DNA from 3 places in the Sphingomonas sp. AC522 genome. Region 2 is predicted to be linked to each of the others. Evidence: predicted binding sites of a transcription regulator. Region 2 holds the regulator's gene; each other region holds the start of a gene.
The links. Region 2 encodes LexA, which represses DNA repair genes until DNA is damaged. Its sites were predicted from a motif close to GTTCCNCNCTTGTTCT; they were not measured.

Region 1 (3,275 bases), 1.8 Mb from region 2:
CATCGGCGCGCCGGACATGCAGCGCTAGCGCGTCGATCCCATAGCCGGGCTCCACATCCTCGATCCGTCGCGTCAGGAGTTTCAGCAGATGCGCCTCGTCCCGGCTTGGGCGGGCGAGCCCCACGCGGATACGCTGAGGAACGCCGTCGATACGGTCCGCCAACAATTCGATGCGCGTGACGCCCAGCCACCTAGCCTCAAGCGCTTCACATAGGCGACCGACGAGTTGGCTCAGCCAATGCGTGATTGCCTCCGGCGTGGCGATCGGTTCTGCGAAGCGCTGGACTATTGCGATAGGCGCTTCGGGGACGACGCGATGCAGCGGTTCGGGCAACCGCCCGAGCGCGCGTTCAAGCTGGGTTACCAGCGCAGCGCCAAATCGCTTGGCTAAAGGCGCACGAGGCATTTCTGCCAGTTGTTGAATTCGCGTGACGCCAAGCCGTTGGAGCAATTCGGCAGTCTTGGGCTCGATCCTGAGGGCCTCAATCCCTAAAGGTGCAAGCGCTTCCGCATGCGCGCCCGGGGGGCAGATGGCTGGCTGACCATGATGTGCCAATGCCCATGCCGCACCGGGTGTATCTGCGATGGCGATACGCGCGGTAAAGCCTGACCGGGCAAGCATCCGGCGTAGCAATGCCGCCATTGCCGCCTCGTCGCCATGGAGATGGGCAAGGCCGCTCAGGTCGATAAACAGAGTATCATCGCCTTCGATCGCCACAGTCGGTGCCCAACGTTGCGCCAGCATCAGCGCCAGCCGCATCAGATCGGCGCGGTCTTCATCGATAGCGGCAGGGCGGATATCCAGCCCCCGAATCTGCGCGCGCGCTTGAGCGACTGCCATGCCGGGAATTAAGCCCAGCGCACGGGCATGCGGGCAGACAGCGGCGATCTCGAGCCGGCCACCTTCGCGTATCGAGGTAATCAAGGGAATTACACCAATGTTCCGATCCTCGACGATCAGGGGAGGCACATCGTCGCGCGCCCAGCGCGCGCCAGGGCGCCATCCGCCATTGCGCGGTGCAGGGGTTAGGCTGGGGACGCGCGCCGCTTCAGGCGGCGCGGCGCGCTGCTCTGCCCGCCGCAGCCGATCGATCGGCCAGTTCGGCAGGTAGAGCGCAGCGACCCGTGGCATCGCATGCCTCCAAAATCTGAGTGAAACCTTCGCCCTGCTTTTGCCGAGCAAGCTCGACGCGCCAGCGGTGCCGCCCGACGCCTTCCACCGGCAGTGGAGTCGAGGGCGCGCAGCCGATCCGCCAGCGGGTGACCGCGGCAGACGGCATGGCGATCGGATCGGACCCCTCGCGGGCATGGCGCTTCATCAGCAAGGCGATCGTGCGTCCGCCTTCGGCCGCGAGTTGCAGCCGTCGCGTCGCCGTCATGTCGGCGCGCTTGGCTTCGCCGATCACGGCGCCCAGCCCGCGGTGGCGCAGCGCTTCCTCCATAACTGCGAGCAACTCGGCATCGTCACGCGCCTCGGCATAGATCAGTCGCTTATGATCGAGCCCAACTTGGCTGAGCCCCGGCGCGAACAGATCACGTCGCCGCACCACCCACAGAACCGGCCCCCAGGCGCGTGCCGCAATCCCGCCCATGAACAAAGTTGCCGCGCAATCCTCGGCCATGTCCGGCCCTGCCGCCGCGACCTCATGCAGCGCATCGAGCCTCAGCCCCGCGCCGACCAGCCGCGAATCCAGCGCCTCCACGCCAAACGGCAAAACCGGGCGGCGGCGGAAACCGCTGCCCTCCAGACCGTTGAGCGTCTCGCGCAATTGCTTCAGAATAGCGGGGTCGGCCACTTGAGATACTCGATGCTCACGACTCGGGAACGGGGAATGTTCCTATTCTGTTCCAATGGGGCCGCGAGTCAATTGCCATTCATCGCATTCGCTCTAGGGTGCCTTATTCCCCTATCACGGAGCCGCACCCCATGGGTCCCCGCCTTTCCCGCCGCCATGCCCTTCTCGGCTCGGCAAGCCTTCTCTCCGCGCCGTTCCTGGGCAGCCTGATGGCCTCCGCACAGACCGCCGCGCTTGATGCATCCCCGCTGCTCGCGCCCTGGCCCGGCGGTTATGGCGGCACGCCGCCATGGGACAAGTTCGCGCCGGCGATGTTTCCGCCGGCGTTCGAGACGGCGATGGCGGAATTGCGACGCGACGTGCTCGCGATCCGCGACGCCACGACCGCGCCGAGCTTCTCGAGCGTCGTCCTGCCGATGGAAAATATGGGCGGGACTATGGACCGGGTGCAGGCCGCCTGGGGCGTCTACATCTCCAATCTGGCGAGCAAGGAAGTGCAGGAGATCAATCGCGAATGGAGCCCCAGGCTTACCAAATTCTACGACGAATTGTATCTCGATCCCAAGCTCTTCGCCCGCGTGAAAGCGGCGTACGACAATCGCGCCTCCGACAAGCTCGACGCGCAGCAATTGCGCCTGCTCACCCGCACCTATCGCAGCTTCGTGCGCCGCGGCGCCGCGCTCACCGACGCCCAGCGCGCCGAAGTCAGCCGACTCAACCAGGCGCTGTCGACTGCGTTCGCAGAGTTCAGCCGCAAGGTGCTGGCGGACGAGGAAAGCTGGATCGTGCTCGAAAGCCAGGCGGACCTCGCCGGCCTGCCCGATAGCTATGTCGCCTCGCTCAAGGCCGCAGCGGACGAGCGCAAGCTTCCCGGCAAATGGGCGGTCGTCAATACGCGCTCGGCCGTCGAGCCCTTCCTCACCAATTCGACCAACCGCGCGCTTCGCGAGAAGATCTGGCGCGCCTTTGTCGGCCGTGGCGACAATGGCGACGCCAACGACACCAAGGCCGTGATCGCCGAGATCCTAAAGCTGCGCCAGCAGCGCGCCGTGCTGCTCGGCTTCAAGAACCACGCGCTCTACCGCATGGACGATACGATGGCGGAAACGCCCGCCAATGCGATGAAGCTGATGATGGCGGTCTGGCCCGCGGCCCGCGCTCGCGTGCTCGAAGAAGTCGCCGACATGCAGGCGGTCGCCGACAAGGAAGGCGCCGGCATCAGGATCGAGCCCTGGGACTATCGCTTCTATGCCGAGAAGGTCCGCAAGGCGCGCTACGATCTCGATGAGAATGAAGTGAAGCCCTATTTCGAACTGGGTAACATGCAGCAGGGCGCCTTCTACGCCGCCAGCCGCCTCTACGATATCGAGTTCAAGCAAGTCTCCGGCGTGCCGGTGTTCGATCCCGAGGTCCGCACCTTCGAAGTCACCGACAAGAAGACCGGCAAGAATCTCGGCCTCTTCTACGCTGACAATTATG
Region 2 (3,275 bases):
CCATGGCAGCTGACTATCGCGGCGGCTGGGTGATCGTCCTCGTCCTGCTTATGATGGCGGGCATTCCGCTCTCGGCGCTGCTGTCAGCATGGCCTCTTGCACAGGCCACGACCCGGACAATTGTCTCACCCCTGCAGATCCTCTCCGGCACCCGCGGACATCGCTGGATGCTCATCGGAGCGAACTACGCGATCGGCGTAGTGAACAAGGCGTCGCCTGACATCCATGGTGCACAAGAGGGGTGGGAGGCACTTCTCATAATCGCCGTGCAGATAGCCATCGGCTTCGGATCGATGATGCTGATGGTGGCGATTATCGCGAGCGCCTGGCGGGCCAGTGGCACGCTAGGAAAAGCCGAGCGCTAGCGACTCAATTGAAGGCCAGTCCAGCTCCGACGATGCTCGCGCCGCTTCGCCGCGCATCCGAGCCCGACGTCCAGCGCGCAAGCCACCCCTTTCGTCTATCGCCACCCTCCCCTAATCGAGCGTGATGCCCGCCCTCCTTCCCGTAGCCGAAGCGCAACAGCGCCTCTTCGCGCTCGCACCCGCGCTCCCGATCGAGCGCATCCCCCTCGCCGAAACCGCAGGCCGCTGGGCCGCCGAGGATATCGCCGCACTCCGCACCCAGCCCGCCGCCAATCTCTCGGCGATGGACGGCTACGCCATCCGCCACGCCGACCTGCCCGGACCATGGCGCGTGATCGGCGAAAGCGCCGCCGGCCGGGCCTTTGCGGGCCAGGTCGAGCCGGGTCAGGCCGTCCGCATCTTCACCGGCGCGGTCATGCCCGCGGGCGCCGATACGGTCATGGTCCAGGAAGAGGCGGCGCGGGACGGCGCGCAACTGTCGCTCGCTGGCGACGGCCCCGCCATATTCGGCCGCAATGTTCGCCGGCAAGGCTTGGACTTCACCACGGGCGACACGCTGATCCGCACCGGCGAGCGCCTCACCCCCGCCCGCGTCGCGCTTGCCGGCGTGGCCGGGTACGGCACCCTTGCCGTCCGCCGCAAGGTCCGCGTCGCCATTGCCGCAACGGGCGACGAGCTGGTCGCGCCCGGCACACCGCTCGCTCAGGACCAGCTTCCCGAAACCAACCGGCTGATGCTCGCATCGCAGCTCGCCGGCCTGCCCGTCGAGATCATCGATCTCGGCATCCTCCCCGATCGCCAGCACGCGCTCGAAGCCGCCTTCCGCGCCGTGCGCGCCGATCTGCTGGTCACCAGCGGCGGCGCATCGGTCGGCGATCACGATCTCGTCCGGCCCGCGCTGGAGGCGGCGGGCGGCACTATCGATTTCTGGCGGATTGCGCTGCGCCCCGGCAAACCGATGATGGCCGGGCGGCTGGGTGACGCCCTGCTGGTCGGCCTGCCCGGAAACCCCGTCTCCGCCTTCGTCACCACCCTGCTCTTCGTCCGCCCGCTAATCGCTTATCTCTCCGGCGCCGCGCATCCACAGCCCCAAACCCGCACCGTCACGCTGGGCGAGCCGCTCCCTGCAAACGATCACCGCAGCGACTATCTGCGCGCCGAATTGCGCGATGGCCAGGCGTTCGCCTCGACGATCCAGGACAGTTCGATGTTGCGAACGCTTGCGCGCGCCGCCTGTCTGATCGTCCGCGCGCCGCATGCTCCGGCGGCGAAAATCGGCGACTCGGTGGAAATCCTTGATCTCGCTTGACAGGGACGCGGAACATTGCATAAACGTTCCCAGTCTGTTCTAGACGGGAGAATTCGGATGCTCACGCGCAAGCAGCACGAGCTGATCTGCTTCATTGCCGACCGCCTCGCCGAGACCGGAGTCTCGCCTTCGTTCGAGGAAATGAAGGAGGCGCTCGACCTCAAATCCAAGTCGGGCGTGCACCGGCTGATATCGGCGCTCGAGGAACGCGAGTTTATCCGCCGCCTGCCCAATCGCGCGCGCGCACTTGAGGTTCTCAAGACTCCCGAGCGCGGTGGCGCAACCGGGAAGGCGGCCGTGGCACCGGTGCAGACATCGGCGTCCGCATCTTCCACGCCTCCCGTTCCGGCAAACGACGTGGTCGAGATTCCCCTTCACGGCCGCATCGCCGCGGGCACTCCGATCGAGGCGCTGGAAGGCGCGACGATGCTCCCCGTCCCCGCGGCTTTGCTCGGCTCGGGCGAGCATTATGCCCTTGAAGTTGCCGGCGATTCCATGGTCGAGGCCGGCATCCTCGATGGCGACTACGCGCTGATCCGCCGCGCCGAGACTGCGCGTGACGGCGAAATCGTCGTGGCGCTGATCGACGATGCCGAGGCGACGCTGAAATATTTCCGGAAGGAAGGCGCGATGATCCGTCTCGACCCCGCCAATCGCGACTATAACCCGCAGCGTTATCGCCCCGATCAGGTGCGCGTGCAGGGCAAGCTCGCTGGTCTGCTGCGGCGCTACTGATCCGCTGGCGGGCGGCGGTTCCGGCGGCCGCCCTCAGCGCAGATATTCGTTCCAGCTAACCTGCCCGTCGCGGTTGCGGTCGAGCTCTACAAACGAGGCGAGCTTCGGAGCAGGATCGAGGAAGCGGGTCTTCATCGCACTGGCATATTCGGCCGCATCCAAGCTGCCGTCGCCATCGCGGTCCAGCGCTGCATATCCCCGGCGATAAAATGCCTTCCGGTCCGCGGTATATTCCGCCCGGTTCGCCAGTCCGTCATGGTCCCGATCCAGCGCCGCGAAGTGCGGACGGTGCTGGCAGACGGCGAAGTGCCGCGCTCCGCCAGCCCAGCGCTCCCGCCGCAAGGGTAGCGCCAGCGTGCAATCGGAGGTCTCCCCGGCCAGTTCCGCCTGGACCAACACCCCATCGCGATTGCGGTCCAGCGCTTCGAACCCCGCGGAAAAGTCCGGCGCCGAAGCCACCGGAGTTACGATCGCTACCGCCACGATTGCCGCCAAAACCGCCAGCGGGACCAGCGGCGAAGGCCGCCGCGCCAACCGCGCATCGACAAACCCGCGCACCGCGGCGCTCACGGTGATGCCCTCGATCCGGCACCGTTCGGCAAAAGCCTGCTTCGTCGCGAATGGCAGCCGAACCTCGATGGTCTCGCTCTTCTTGCTCGTCATGGCCTCAATCAGCCACGCGCCGCCGGTCATGAAAAGCAAAACCTTGTCCGGACACAGTCATTTGCTCTGCTTGGCCAGTTCCGCCTCGAACGCCGCCGCGGCCGCCGCAACGCGGCGCTGCAGCTCGCCCGAATCGACGAACGCCCGCGCATCGCCCGCCACTAGCCGCTGCCGCTTCGCCTCCATGCTGAACCCCTCGGGAT
Region 3 (3,275 bases), 710 kb from region 2:
TCCCGCGGCGGCCCTCGAATATCTGGTCCAGGTGTTTGGGGCCTTCCGCGAGAAATTCGTCCCCGATGATCGGCAGACTGTCGGGCTGCTCGATATCGATCCGGCGAGCATCGCAATCCCGCAAAGCGCCCGCTTGCTGAGTGATTCGATACAGGCCCTTCCCGCGGGCGGCCTGACTGCTGCCGGCAAGTCTCGTGTCGGCAGCGGACTGATCTTCATCGAGGGCAAGGACGTCGACGATGCGCTCGCCGCCCGGTATCTCGAATGGGCGCAAAAGGGCTGGCAATTCCAGAAATACCACACGCTGATTATCGGCGCCCAACCTGCCAAAATGCTGATGACCAAGGCAAAAGTGGTCAGGCCGCAGGAAGTCGGCACATGGCAACCGCCCGCGCCCCCGCCTCCCCCGAAGCGCCCGCCCGCGCAAAAGCGGAAATCGGCGTCGAGTGCCAAGGGAGGCGGCCCCAGTTTTTCGGCCCAGCCGCAATCGTTGGCGCTGGATTTTCCGCCCGAGCGACCGGACCGGTTCTGGTTGGGGGTTACCGCCGGGATCATCGCGGCGGCGTGCATCGGCGCGGCAATTTGGGGCCTCTACATTGCGCAGCTCTGGGTGAACCGCGTGCCCGTTCCCCAGTCCACGACGGATCTCGAACCAATTACGGAGACCACGCCCGAGGCTAACCCTCCGGTCCCTTCCGCGACGAGCCATGATTTGAACGGTGCTCTCGCTACCACCGAATCCTTCTTCAAACAGCTCTGCGCAACCGGTGTTCCGCAGGGCACATGGTCGCGTGCCACGGCATCAGACTACATCACCACATTCGCCGACACGTACAGCCCCCTATGCCCGCTTACGGTCACGGTCGGCGCCGCGCAGGAGCGGGTCATCGAAGACGAGGGCAATGGCAAGGTACTCATCGCCGACGTCAAGCTGACCGCGGCCGGCGGTACCGTTGGTCGGCCCTGGAAAGCATCTGGCACCGTCGTGTTGCGCACTATGCTCAATTCCGCTGACCAGCCGCAGTCGTGGAAGATATTCTCGGTCACCTTCGATACGCCCGTACCATAGGGTCCCGCGAATTCATCTCTGTTCTGAACCGCTTGTCGCGCGCGCCGTTGATACCCATCTGGGCGCCTTCGCCGGGCGCTTGCAAGCCGCGAACAAATCTGGAACAGAATTACCGCATGGCACTCACCACCATTTCCGTCCGCGGCGCGCGCGAGCATAATCTCAAGGGCGTGGACATCGACATCCCGCGCGATACGCTGACGGTCATCACAGGCCTTTCGGGCTCGGGCAAATCCTCGCTCGCCTTCGATACCATCTATGCCGAGGGCCAGCGCCGCTATGTCGAGAGCCTGTCGGCCTATGCCCGCCAGTTCCTCGAGCTGATGCAGAAGCCCGATGTCGATCATATCGAGGGCCTCTCGCCTGCAATCTCGATCGAACAGAAGACCACTTCGCGCAACCCGCGCTCGACGGTCGCGACGGTCACCGAAATCTACGATTATATGCGGCTCCTCTGGGCCCGTGTCGGAATTCCCTATTCGCCCGTCACCGGGCTCCCCATTGCCGCGCAGACCGTCAGCCAGATGGTTGATCGCGTCCTGACCCTCCCCGAGGGCACCCGTCTGCTCCTCCTCGCCCCCGTCGTCCGCGGCCGTAAGGGCGAGTATCGCAAGGAGCTGCAGGAGTGGCAGAAGGCCGGCTTCCAGCGCGTCCGCATCGATGGCGAGATGTATCTGATCGAGGACGCCCCCGCGCTCGACAAGAAGTACAAGCATGACATCGAAGTCGTCGTCGACCGCCTCGTGGTCGGCGGCGAAATCGGCACGCGCCTCGCGGAAAGCTTCGAGCAGGCGCTCAAGCTCGCCGAGGGCCTCGCTTATGTCGATCTGGTCGACACCGTCGCTCCCGGCCGCGAGAACGAAGCGACTGATGCCGGCGCGATGAAGAATGCCGGCATCCCCGCCAACCGCATCGTCTTCTCCGAAAAATTCGCCTGCCCCGTATCCGGCTTCACCATCGCCGAGATCGAGCCGCGCCTTTTCTCGTTCAACGCCCCCCAGGGCGCCTGCCCCGCTTGTGACGGCCTCGGCGAAAAGCTCGTGTTCGACGAAGACCTCGTCGTCCCCAATCACGAACTGACCATCAAGAAGGGCGCAATCGTGCCCTGGGCCAAGTCCAATCCGCCCAGCCCCTATTACATGCAGGTGCTCGGCAGCCTCGCCCGCGAGTTCGGCTTCAGCCTCGATACCGCGTGGAAGGACCTCCCCGCGGAAGTCCATTACACCATCCTCCACGGCACCCGCGGCAAGCCGGTCACGCTGACCTTCGTCGACGGCCGCAAGTCGTACGACGTCAAGAAACCCTTTGAAGGCGTGATCGGCAATCTCAACCGCCGCATGCTCTCCACCGAAAGCGCGTGGATGCGCGAGGAGCTCAGCAAATACCAAAGCTCGCAGCATTGCGAGACCTGCCACGGCGCCCGCCTCAAGCCCGAGGCGCTGGCGGTCAAGATCGCCGGCGAAAGCATCAGCCACGCCACGCACCTCTCGGTGGTCGACGCCCTCGCCTGGTTCCAGAAGCTTCCCGCCACCCTCACCGATCAGCAGCGCGAGATCGCCCGCGCGATCCTCAAGGAGATCGACGAGCGGCTCGGCTTCCTCAACAATGTCGGCTTGGATTACCTCAACCTCGACCGCACCAGCGGCACGCTCTCCGGCGGCGAATCCCAGCGCATCCGCCTCGCATCGCAGATCGGCTCGGGCCTCTCGGGGGTGCTCTACGTCCTAGACGAGCCCAGCATCGGCCTCCACCAGCGCGACAACGACATGCTGCTAAAGACGCTCCGCCGTCTGCGCGATCTCGGCAACACCGTCCTGGTCGTCGAGCATGACGAAGACGCGATCCGCACCGCCGATTACGTCATCGATATGGGCCCCGGCGCCGGCGTCCATGGCGGCGAGATCGTCGCGCAGGGCACGTTCGAGCAAGTCCTCGCCAACAAGAACAGCATCACCGCCGACTATCTCGCCGGCCGCCGCTCGGTCCCGCTCCCGGACAAGCGCCGCAAGGGCAATGGCAAGAAGCTCACCGTCCACAACGCCACCGCCAACAACCTCACCGGCGTCACCGCCAGCATCCCCCTCGGCACCTTCACTTGCATCACCGGCGTCTCGGGCTCGGGCAAGTCGAGCTTCACCATCGACACGCTCTATGCCGCCGCCGCGCGCAGCCTCAACGGCGCCCGCATCCTCGCCGGCAAGCACGA

Region 1: ACZZZM_RS04415 (ImuA family protein) is a predicted target of LexA. The motif match lies at 1,835-1,850, and genes of this name have one in related genera.
Region 3: uvrA (excinuclease ABC subunit UvrA) is a predicted target of LexA. The motif match lies at 1,159-1,174, and genes of this name have one in related genera.

Annotation. Positions count from the first base shown of each region.
Region 1 covers NZ_OZ409836.1:862,753-866,027, forward strand. The annotation lists gene ACZZZM_RS04410 (Y-family DNA polymerase) at 1-1,132, opposite strand, end outside; gene ACZZZM_RS04415 (ImuA family protein) at 1,050-1,796, opposite strand; gene ACZZZM_RS04420 (M3 family metallopeptidase) at 1,928-3,275, shown strand, end outside.
Region 2 covers NZ_OZ409836.1:2,650,088-2,653,362, forward strand. The annotation lists gene ACZZZM_RS13230 (hypothetical protein) at 1-365, shown strand, start outside; gene ACZZZM_RS13235 (molybdopterin molybdotransferase MoeA) at 490-1,674, shown strand; gene lexA (transcriptional repressor LexA) at 1,732-2,409, shown strand; gene ACZZZM_RS13245 (EF-hand domain-containing protein) at 2,443-3,072, opposite strand; gene bla (subclass B3 metallo-beta-lactamase) at 3,130-3,275, opposite strand, start outside.
Region 3 covers NZ_OZ409836.1:3,360,805-3,364,079, forward strand. The annotation lists gene ACZZZM_RS16840 (hypothetical protein) at 1-1,069, shown strand, start outside; gene uvrA (excinuclease ABC subunit UvrA) at 1,186-3,275, shown strand, end outside.